3 regions of the Halalkalibacter sp. HAAS-P014 genome follow, and region 2 is predicted to be linked to each of the others. Evidence: riboswitches for the same ligand, from Rfam matches in the RefSeq annotation. Region 2 holds a riboswitch; each other region holds the start of a gene.
The links. Region 2 has a riboswitch for lysine ahead of AC1FXZ_RS07120 (Na+/H+ antiporter NhaC family protein). Riboswitches for the same ligand answer to the same signal wherever they lie in the genome.
Positions count from the first base shown of each region.

Region 1: another riboswitch for lysine. It lies ahead of dapA (4-hydroxy-tetrahydrodipicolinate synthase); the one in region 2 lies ahead of AC1FXZ_RS07120 (Na+/H+ antiporter NhaC family protein).
Region 3: another riboswitch for lysine. It lies ahead of AC1FXZ_RS20495 (aspartate kinase); the one in region 2 lies ahead of AC1FXZ_RS07120 (Na+/H+ antiporter NhaC family protein).

Region 1 covers NZ_JBWQTV010000006.1:87,580-90,863, reverse strand. The annotation lists gene AC1FXZ_RS05240 (DMT family transporter) at 1-514, shown strand, start outside; gene dapA (4-hydroxy-tetrahydrodipicolinate synthase) at 548-1,435, opposite strand; lysine riboswitch at 1,571-1,753, opposite strand; gene AC1FXZ_RS05230 (Spo0E family sporulation regulatory protein-aspartic acid phosphatase) at 1,824-1,961, opposite strand; gene AC1FXZ_RS05225 (YhcN/YlaJ family sporulation lipoprotein) at 2,223-2,939, shown strand; gene AC1FXZ_RS05220 (hypothetical protein) at 3,014-3,284, opposite strand, start outside.
Region 2 covers NZ_JBWQTV010000007.1:55,723-59,006, reverse strand. The annotation lists gene AC1FXZ_RS07130 (dihydrofolate reductase) at 1-242, shown strand, start outside; gene yunB (sporulation protein YunB) at 419-1,174, shown strand; lysine riboswitch at 1,242-1,423, shown strand; gene AC1FXZ_RS07120 (Na+/H+ antiporter NhaC family protein) at 1,552-3,153, shown strand; gene AC1FXZ_RS07115 (hypothetical protein) at 3,197-3,284, opposite strand, start outside.
Region 3 covers NZ_JBWQTV010000029.1:2,631-5,914, forward strand. The annotation lists gene uvrC (excinuclease ABC subunit UvrC) at 1-1,096, shown strand, start outside; lysine riboswitch at 1,354-1,542, shown strand; gene AC1FXZ_RS20495 (aspartate kinase) at 1,662-2,903, shown strand; gene AC1FXZ_RS20500 (YslB family protein) at 3,003-3,284, opposite strand, start outside.

The DNA of each region.
Region 1 (3,284 bases), on a different contig from region 2:
GGGAGGTCAAGGGATTATTAGTCTTGGGGAGTTTTATGTATTTATTGCAATGATCGTCCAAGCGCTGAGCTTTATCTATATCAAAAAAGCAACTGCAACTCTTGATTCCAAACAAATGACTAGCTTTATGCTTTTGGTTGGCTCTGTTGGCCTTTTTATCATTAGTTTAATGCTCGAACCTTCTGGTACTGGAAATCTCACTAGTGCACCTATTAGTGTGTATATCATCTTTTTCGTATCTGGAGTCATTGCCACGGGCATAGGTCATTTTCTATTTAATGCAGCTATTGAACGGATTGGTGCAGGACAAACAGCTATTTTCAATAACTTTGTACCATTTTTTGGATTAATCAGCTCAGCTATTTTTCTCGGTGAACGGGTATATTGGTATCAGTCTTTGGGCTTCATGTTGATCGTTGTAGGAGTGCTATTTGGGACAGGTTATTTAGAGAAGACTTTTTTCAAAAGTATAGCGGAGGATAAATGCAAAGTTATTCAGGGAAAGAGCATGTAGGTGTCTAACACTACATGCTCTTTTTAATATCGATTAACTAACAAAGAAATTCATTGATGGTTGAATCACCGTTTGAAGTTCTTGTTGTTGTTCAGCTGTCAATGGGACAAGAGGTAAACGTACTTGTCCTGCTTTAATCCCTTTCATTTCGAGTGCTGCTTTGACGGCAGTAGGATTAGGTGCCATAAATAAAGTCTTCATAACCGGAAGCATTTGCCGATGTTGCATCGCTGCTGCTGTCACTTGACCTGCTTGATAGTTACGAACCATTTGTTGCATTTCGTTTCCGATAATATGTGAAGAAACTGATACGACTCCTGCACCACCAATAGCGAGTAATGGTAATGTCAAGCTATCGTCACCACTATAAACCGTAAATCCTTCAGGTGCGTGCTCGATGATTTCAGCCATAACGTCCAAATCACCACTTGCTTCTTTTATTGAAGTAATATTAGGAAGCTGTGCTAATCGTAATGTTGTTTCTACACTCATATTTACTCCTGTTCTGCCAGGAATATTGTAAAGCATAACTGGAAGCTTTGTCTTATTTGCAATCGCGCTGAAATGTGCAAACATTCCTTCTTGTGATGGCTTGTTGTAATAAGGTACTACAAGCATAATACCATCTACACCAATTTCTTCAGCTTGTTTAGTTAATTCTATCGATGCCTGTGTATTATTTGAGCCAGTTCCTGCAATAACAGGAATTTGGCCATTTACAGTTTCTACAACGGTTTTAAAAAGAGTAAGTTTTTCTTCTGTTGTAAGGGTAGGAGATTCTCCAGTTGTTCCTCCTACGACTAATGCGTCTGTTCCATTTGAGATAAGATGTTGTACAAGCTCTTTTATTCCCACAACATCAAGTTGTCCATGTTGATTAAATGGTGTAACCATCGCTGTAATAATTCTTCCAAAATTCATCCAATTCACCCTCAATTCATTTAATTTTCCTTGTACGTATGGGGTTAGATGGGCTCCTGTGAGGCACAAAAAAACAACAATGAGGCCTCTACTCATTGTTGTTAGGTTAAGCAAAATTAGCAAAACCAATTCAATGTGTGAGATAGCCCTCCATATAGCTTGTTTGCTATATGACAGTACTGTCCTTATTCAGAACAGTCCCAGCTAATGAGAAATGAGAACTCATTAAACTTCGGCAAATACCCCTTTCAGTTAGAATCAACGGACCTCATTCTCCTCAACTAACTTACTAATGATATCTGCACCTCTACCCTCACTTCAATGTATGAAGTAAGATATAACGTAATTTGAGTTAACCTTATCAAATGTTTTATTGGAATGCAATGGTTTAACGAGAATTTCTTTGTATTAAATTTAACAGCTTATCTAATTCTTGACTACATTGGATCGTAACTTTTGCAGTCATTCCGTATTTTTTAGCAAGATTCAACATTTGTAACCGTTTTTGTTCTATCTCACATAACATCTGTAACACTCCACCTCAAATGAACTAAAACAGACATCTACGCTATTATGGAGTTTTTCGTTGATGTGCCCTTAGCAAATATCTATTTATAAAAATTATTATAACCGAATGAAATATGTTGAAAAGTGATTCTTGTAAAGTTGTCATAAAAAGATGAAATTAGCAAAAAATCGACAAGTGTCGAGTGTCTTTGTGGATTGTTATATTTTTTCAAGAGTGAGAAAAGGTATTAAGTTGCACAATAAGTGTAGGAGGGAGATTATGATGAAAATTGTTAGTTATCTGTTCGTTTCAGCCTTAATTTTATCTGGCTGTACGGTATCGCAGGAAGCAGAAATGGGAGCGAGTTATGACCGTCATGAAGGATTTAGTGGGTATGGAGTGGAGCAAGTTCGCGATTTAGAAGGGCCTCTTTCCGATATGATGGTACCTGATGAAATGCCTAAAGGATTAACGGATTCTGCCCCTCATTTAACAGACGAAGGATCCTATACGACAAGAAAACGTAATTTAAGTATGAAGCATGAAGGAGTTAATCGACAAGGTCCAAGAATTTTAAGTAATCGTCCTGGTGTATTACGTGATAAATACGCACTTAGCAATGACCCAAATGTAGAAAAAAAAGAACAGAGAAACCAACATCTTCAAGCGACAACGGAATTAACCAGAGAGATCGAAACTCGAGTTGAATCGTTGGAAAACGTAAGAGATGCACATGTAATCACGGATGGACAACGAATTGTAATAGGTCTAGAGTCAAGTGAACAGGATAAAGGAAAGCTACTCCATGCAGTTGAACAGGAAGTGGAGGACATAACAGAACGAAAAAATGTTTATATTACAACTAATCGCAAAATGATTAATAGAATGAATGCTCTTGAACATCACGTTGGTCTTGGGAAGCCATTTGATTCAATCGGAGGAGCGATAGGGGACCTCGCTGATTTGATTGATGACGCAGCTAATAATCGTAGATAAGAACAGGGATAAACGTACCCTGTTCTTTTTTTGTAGCTATTTAAGGAGTTTTATCGGGGACTCTTTTTAGTAACTTAATGAATGCCGAACTCTTCTGTCACAGAAAGGTATTCACGTTCCATTAGCTTATGTGACATAACGGCATTCTCATAGTAAACTCGTGCGTTGGTAACCTGCATTGGATGAATTGGATCTTTTATGTCGTTTAAAACTCGTTCTAATGAATCAACTTCAATAAGTGTTGATAAATGAACATTATGAAATCCGTCGAAAACTTCAGGACGCTCCTCTTCCATAAACTCAGAACTTTTTTCTCTAAGTATGGCGAGTTTTGCTTGAGCACTA
Region 2 (3,284 bases):
TGAGTATTGCTAACCAAGAAGATGAGTGCTTTGTAATAGGTGGTACAGAAGTATTTAAGCTTTTATGGAAACAGGTTGATCGTCTCTATGTAACATATATTGAAGAGTCATTTGAAGGTGACACTTACTTTCCAGAGATCAGTATAGAAGAGTGGGAGGTAGTCTCGGTTGAGACAGGAACCGTTGACGAAAAAAACCGTTACCCTCATGAATTTAGAACGTATGAAAGAAGGAAGAACTAGAGGAGGTGGCGCTGGCTCTTTGCCGTTCGCATTTTAAAAAAACCACTTAAGGTGCATAAACCAAAACGTCGGCTGCGCTTCGCACTGACCTAGACAAGAAAAAGGAATCTTTTTTTCTTGTCTAGGTCAAACTGTCCACTTTGCTGCATATACTTGTGGCGAAGGGGGTTTTCAGCATGAGGGCACCAAGAAGAAATAGACCCCGAGCTCGAAAAGGTCCGTTGCCATTTCGGTATGTCTTACTACTATCTTTTATTATTTTTGTTGCGTTAACCGTTCAAGGGTTATGGATTATCGAGAAGGGGATTCGTCCAACATTGATGCAAATAGCTACAACCGAAACGAAGGTCATTGCGACAAGGGCTATTAATGATGCGGTTTCAAAGAAAATTGCTTCTGACCTTGATCAGGATGAGTTGTTTATCACAAACGCTGATAACATGATTCAATTTAATACACAAATTTATAACCGAATTTTATCCGAGGCCACGTTACGAGTGGAAAGACATTTGAAAGCGATTGAGCGTGGCGAGGTTTTTGATGTGGCGCTTAATTTTGATGATGACCCACCAAGTACAACAGAGGGAGGAATCGTGTATAGTATCCCACTAGGTCAAGCAACAAATAATGCTTTACTTGCCCAATTAGGTCCACAAATACCGGTTCGTTTTTCTGCAATTGGTGACGTGAAGACGGATTTAAATTGGGACGTAATTAATACGGGAATTAATAATACGACGTTATCGATTAACTTTGATGTTATTGTAGATGCCAAAATCGTAATTCCTTTTGCTACAAAGGAAGAAGCAGTAAAAACAACTATTCCAGTCGGCTTGATAAATATTCAAGGAGAAGTACCAGAATACTATTCAGAAGGTGGAGGAATGATTTTGCCAGCAGGGGGATCATCCGGTGCTAGTGGTGGAAATTGACATTGATATTCTAGAAAAATAATGATAGTATCCTAAAGGTAACTAAATAGAATTGCCTCATTAGTAATGATGAGGTAGAGGCGCGATTGCTATCAGTATCTTTTTTGAGGATGACAACGTTGAAGAATGGAGAAAGGAGCCGTCGCCGAAGTGAAAGCAGCTGTCAGGCTATTTTTGCTGGAACTGCATTGAAGAAGTGCAGGGCTGTCATAACTTGAAGTGATCAAGTTATGGAGGACTACCAAAATTATGGGGATTCACGTACGTATAAAAGCGATTGTGGGTTAACCACGATCGCTTTTTTGGTTGTTCTAAAACATATAATTTGCGGTACTGTCCGAATGTATTTACCAATTATTTTTTTGGAGGGGTATTATATGGAATCATCTATTTTATCTTTATTGCCTCCAATATTGGCTCTTGTAATGGTTATTGTGACAAAACGTGTTTTATTGTCACTTGGAACAGGGGCTATTGTTGGGGCGTTAATGTTGAACGACTTTAATCCACTTGCTGCTGTGGCCAATATTTATGGCATTGTCATGGCTATTGTGTTTGACTACGAAGTTGAAACTGTCACTTTTGGGACGGTGACAAGTGCAATAATGGATGCTCGTTTTGCGATTAACACATGGGAATTCTTTATCATTCTATTTCTTTTATTACTAGGAATGATGGCTGCTCTTATTACTCGCTCAGGTGGTAGCCGTGCATTTGGTGAGTGGGCAATGAAACGTGTCAAAACCCGTGTTGGAGCACAACTTCTCACGGTTGTACTTGGTTTAATTATTTTTATTGATGACTATTTTAATAGTTTGACAGTAGGTAATGTCAGTCGTCCTCTTACGGATCGACATCGCATTTCACGTGCTAAATTAGCCTATTTAGTTGACTCAACAGCTGCCCCGATGTGTGTAATTGCACCTATTTCAAGTTGGGGAGCTTACATTATAGCCATCATTGCGACGGTTTTCACGACGCATTCGATTACTCAATATGAAGCGTTGCAAGCGTTCATGTTAATGGTGCCGATGAACATTTATGCTCTCGTTGCAATTGGGCTTGTCCTTGCTGTAGCTTGGTTCAATCTTGACATCGGAGCGATGAAAAAGCATGAACAACGTGCGTTAAAAAACGGTGAGTTATTCAATGCTAAATTAGGCCCGATTCCAGGTTCGCAAGATGAAGTCAAGGCAAGTGATCAAGGCAAAGTTGGCGATTTAGTATGGCCAATCATTGCGCTTATTGTTGGAACTGTTTTCTTCATGGTGACCACAGGTATTCAAGGAACAGAAGGAAATGTAACGGTTTTAACTATTTTTGAAAATACTGATGTTGCGGCTGCTCTTGTTTATGGTGGATTATTTGGATTAATAATAGCCTTAATCATGAATGCTATGAAGCCTAAATCGGGTACAGGACTTGGTAGCTCACTAGTAGTTGGGATGAAATCAATGTTGCCAGCAATTTATATTTTGTTCTTTGCTTGGACAATCATTGAAATTATTGGTGATCTAGGTACGGGAACATACTTAGCCTCACTAGTTGAAAATGCGAATCTTAATCCGATGTTTTTACCAGTTATTCTGTTTATCATTGCTGGGTTTGCAGCATTCTCAACAGGTACGTCATGGGGTACATTTGGCTTGTTACTCCCAATTGCTGGTGAAATGGCAGCAGTGATTGATGTAACGATGGTCTTACCAATGATGGCGGCTGTGTTAGCTGGAGCAATTTTTGGAGACCATTGTTCTCCAATATCGGATACGACGATTCTTTCATCTACTGGAGCTGGAAGCCACCATATTGATCACGTTGTAACACAACTTCCATATGCTCTTATTGCTGCTGGAATTACAATTATTTCTTATTTAGTATTAGGATTTACAACGAGTGTGATCGCAAGTTTAATTGTGGCAGTTGCTCTTCTTTTCGCAACGGTCATGGTATTAAGGAAAGTAAGTGTTAACAAAGCATAATGTTTCAGAATGAGTCAGCTTCTGTGAAGTCTGGCTCTTTCTTTTATGATTTTGCAAATAGTTCCTTTGATTTTTGTGTTAGTTTTCGCAATGATTTCTTAATAAATGTTGTAACATCGTTGCGATCCTTT
Region 3 (3,284 bases), on a different contig from region 2:
GGATACGGTAATTGAAAAGCAAAAGATGATGATTGGGGACCTTGTTGATCGAGATGTATTTGGGTTCGCTTATGATAAAGGCTGGATGTGTGTTCAAGTATTCTTTATCCGTCAAGGAAAGCTAATTGAACGTGATGTTTCTATTTTCCCATTTTATAAAGATGCGCCCGAAGATCTAATGACGTTTATTGGCCAATTTTATATGAAAAAAGAACATATTAAGCCAGCCGAGATTCTCTTACCTGAAGAAGTGGATGGTGAATTGATCGAGGAGCTCGTAGTGGTGAAAACTCATCATCCTAAAAGGGGAAAGAAAAAAGATTTACTTGACCTAGCTAATCAGAATGCAGTGATCGCGTTAAAAGATAAATTTGCTTTAATCGAACGAGATGAAGAAAGGACGGTTAAGGCTGTTGAACGCTTAGGAGAGGCAATGGGGATTCGAACACCGTATCGAATAGAGGCATTCGATAATTCGAATATCCAAGGAACAGATCCAGTCTCGGCAATGGTCTCTTTTGTAGACGGGAAACCAAGTCGGAAAGATTACCGTAAATATAAAATTAAGTCTGTAGATGGGCCTGATGATTATGGTTCCATGCGCGAAGTGATAAGAAGGAGATACGTACGCTTATTAAAAGAGTCATTGCCTTTACCTGACTTAATTGTAATTGATGGAGGAAAAGGGCAAATTGCTGTTGCGCAAGAGGTAATTATAGATGAACTTGGTTTAGCTATTCCTGTTTGTGGGTTGGCCAAGGACGAAAAGCATCGAACATCCCAATTATTAATGGGAGATCCACCTATTGTAGTTCCACTAAAGCGCGATAGTCATGAGTTTTATTTACTGCAGCGAATCCAAGATGAGGTTCACCGTTTTGCGATTACATTTCATCGTCAAACACGTTCAAAGACTTTTTTCAAATCATCTCTTGATGATATACCAGGTGTGGGGGAAAAACGAAAACGTCAGCTACTAAAATATTTTGGATCGGTTAAAAAAATGAAAGAAGCAACCGTTGAAGATTTAAGAAAACTCTCGATCCCTGAAAAAGTGGCAGAAGCAATTGTAAAGACGTTGAATGAAAAAGAGTGAAACTTGAGGCAACTGAAAAAAGGCAACTGAAAAAGGCATAAGTCGTACCTTTTGAGATTTAAGGAAGGCCATGGTTCCACACGCCGTGTGCTTTTTGAGAAATTCGTTCAAAAAGCTTAAAAGAAAACGGCAGCTCCACACATGGCTTAGAGGCAACTGAAAAAGGCATAAGTCGTACGTTTTTCAGTTGCCTCTTGATTCTTTTTAAATCCTCTGCTACAATAATAAGCAACTGAATATGCCACGCTTCAAATGAAGTGATTGGTAGAGGAGCGAAAACCAATAGTATACTTTCTAAGGGAATGAGGCCCGTTTGAAGGAAGTTGAAAGGGGAATTCGCCGAAGTGCAAGAAAAGACTCATCTTTCTTGTGCTGGACCTATGTTGAATAAGCATAGGGCTGTCACATACTTACACCCAAGGGGTATGTGGAGAACTATCTCACGAGAGAAAAGGGAGCAGTGTGGTACCGGATTGGTATGACAAGCAACAGTGAGGGGTTTTCCTTATTGTTGCTTTTTTGCATTCTCTTGTAACTGTGAGGAATAAGGAGAGGACACGGAAATATGGCAAGAATTGTACAGAAATACGGTGGAACATCAGTAGGGTCGGTTGAAAGGATTCAACATGTCGCAAAGAGGATTGAGCGTGCTGTAAATGAAGGCAATGAGCTCGTTATCGTTGTTTCAGCCATGGGGAAGTCGACTGATCAACTTGTCTCATTGGCATCTCAAATTACGGATTCACCAGATAAAAGGGAAATGGATATGCTTTTAAGCACTGGTGAGCAAGTAACGATTTCTTTATTAACAATGGCTCTTCAAGAGAAAGGAATCGATACTGTTTCTTTGACAGGATGGCAAGCTGGAATAGAAACGGAAGCCAGTCATGGTAACGCTAGAATTCGATCCATTAATAACCAACGCATGGGGTCTGAACTTGCGGAAGGAAAAGTTATTGTTGTTGCTGGTTTTCAGGGCTTAAGCGAACAAGGAGAGATTACAACATTAGGCAGGGGAGGATCTGATACAACGGCAGTTGCACTTGCTGCATCATTAAACGCAGATCGTTGTGACATTTACACAGATGTAACAGGTGTATTTACGACGGATCCACGTTATGTAAAAAAAGCAAGAAAACTACATTCAATTTCTTACGATGAAATGCTTGAAATGGCAAATCTTGGAGCTGGCGTGTTGCATCCTCGTGCTGTTGAGTTTGCCAAAAATTATAATGTCCCATTAATGGTTGCATCAAGTATGGAAGATGCTGAAGGAACAATGATTGAGGAGGAAGTATCAGTGGAACAAAACCTAGTTGTGCGAGGAATTGCTTTTGAGAATGATGTGACCAAGGTAACAGTGAAAGGATTGCCGAACCGACTTGAAACATTATCAAAATTATTTACAACATTATCAGAAAGTGATGTGAATGTTGACATTATAGTTCAAAATCAATATGACGATGAACATGTAAATATTTCTTTTACGATCACACAAAGCTCATTAAAAGAAACGTTAGCTGTGTTACAAAAAGCACAGGATGATCTTCAGTTTACTGATGTGATTTTTGAAGAAGAATTGGCTAAAGTCTCAATTATAGGTTCTGGTATGGTTTCTAATCCTGGTGTTGCGGCAAAAATGTTTGAAGTTATAGCAGACAATGATATTTTTGTTAAAATGGTTAGCACTTCAGAGATAAAAGTATCAGTAGTAGTGCAAGAAGTTGATATGGTTCTTGCTGTTGAAATGTTACATGCTGAATTCCAATTAGCTGAAGAAGCAGAAGTTGTTGCGGGTGTTTCATAAATAAAAATGTGTAATTAAGTAATAAGATAAAAGATGGCATGAGATTATAAATCTCATGCCATCTTTTATCTACATAAGTTGAATAAGGCTCATGTTAGATTATTTCATTTCTTTTACTTCATCGCGTCGATCCAATTCAACCGTTATAATAATCGAGTCCTTTTTTTGTTTGTAAGTTGCTCCGGTAATGCATTGGTGCCACGTTTCTAATTGTTGAGCAAGGAAGCCGGCTTCTAGCTGATAGCAGCGCTCATCTTTTTTATCTATCCAATGCCCTTTTAATTCAAATGTTTGAAGCTTCTTTTTTTCTGAAACTAATGAAAGTGTGCCCCAATTAGCATTTTCAAAAAAAAGATATAACTCCTCAATGGTTAAAATGGG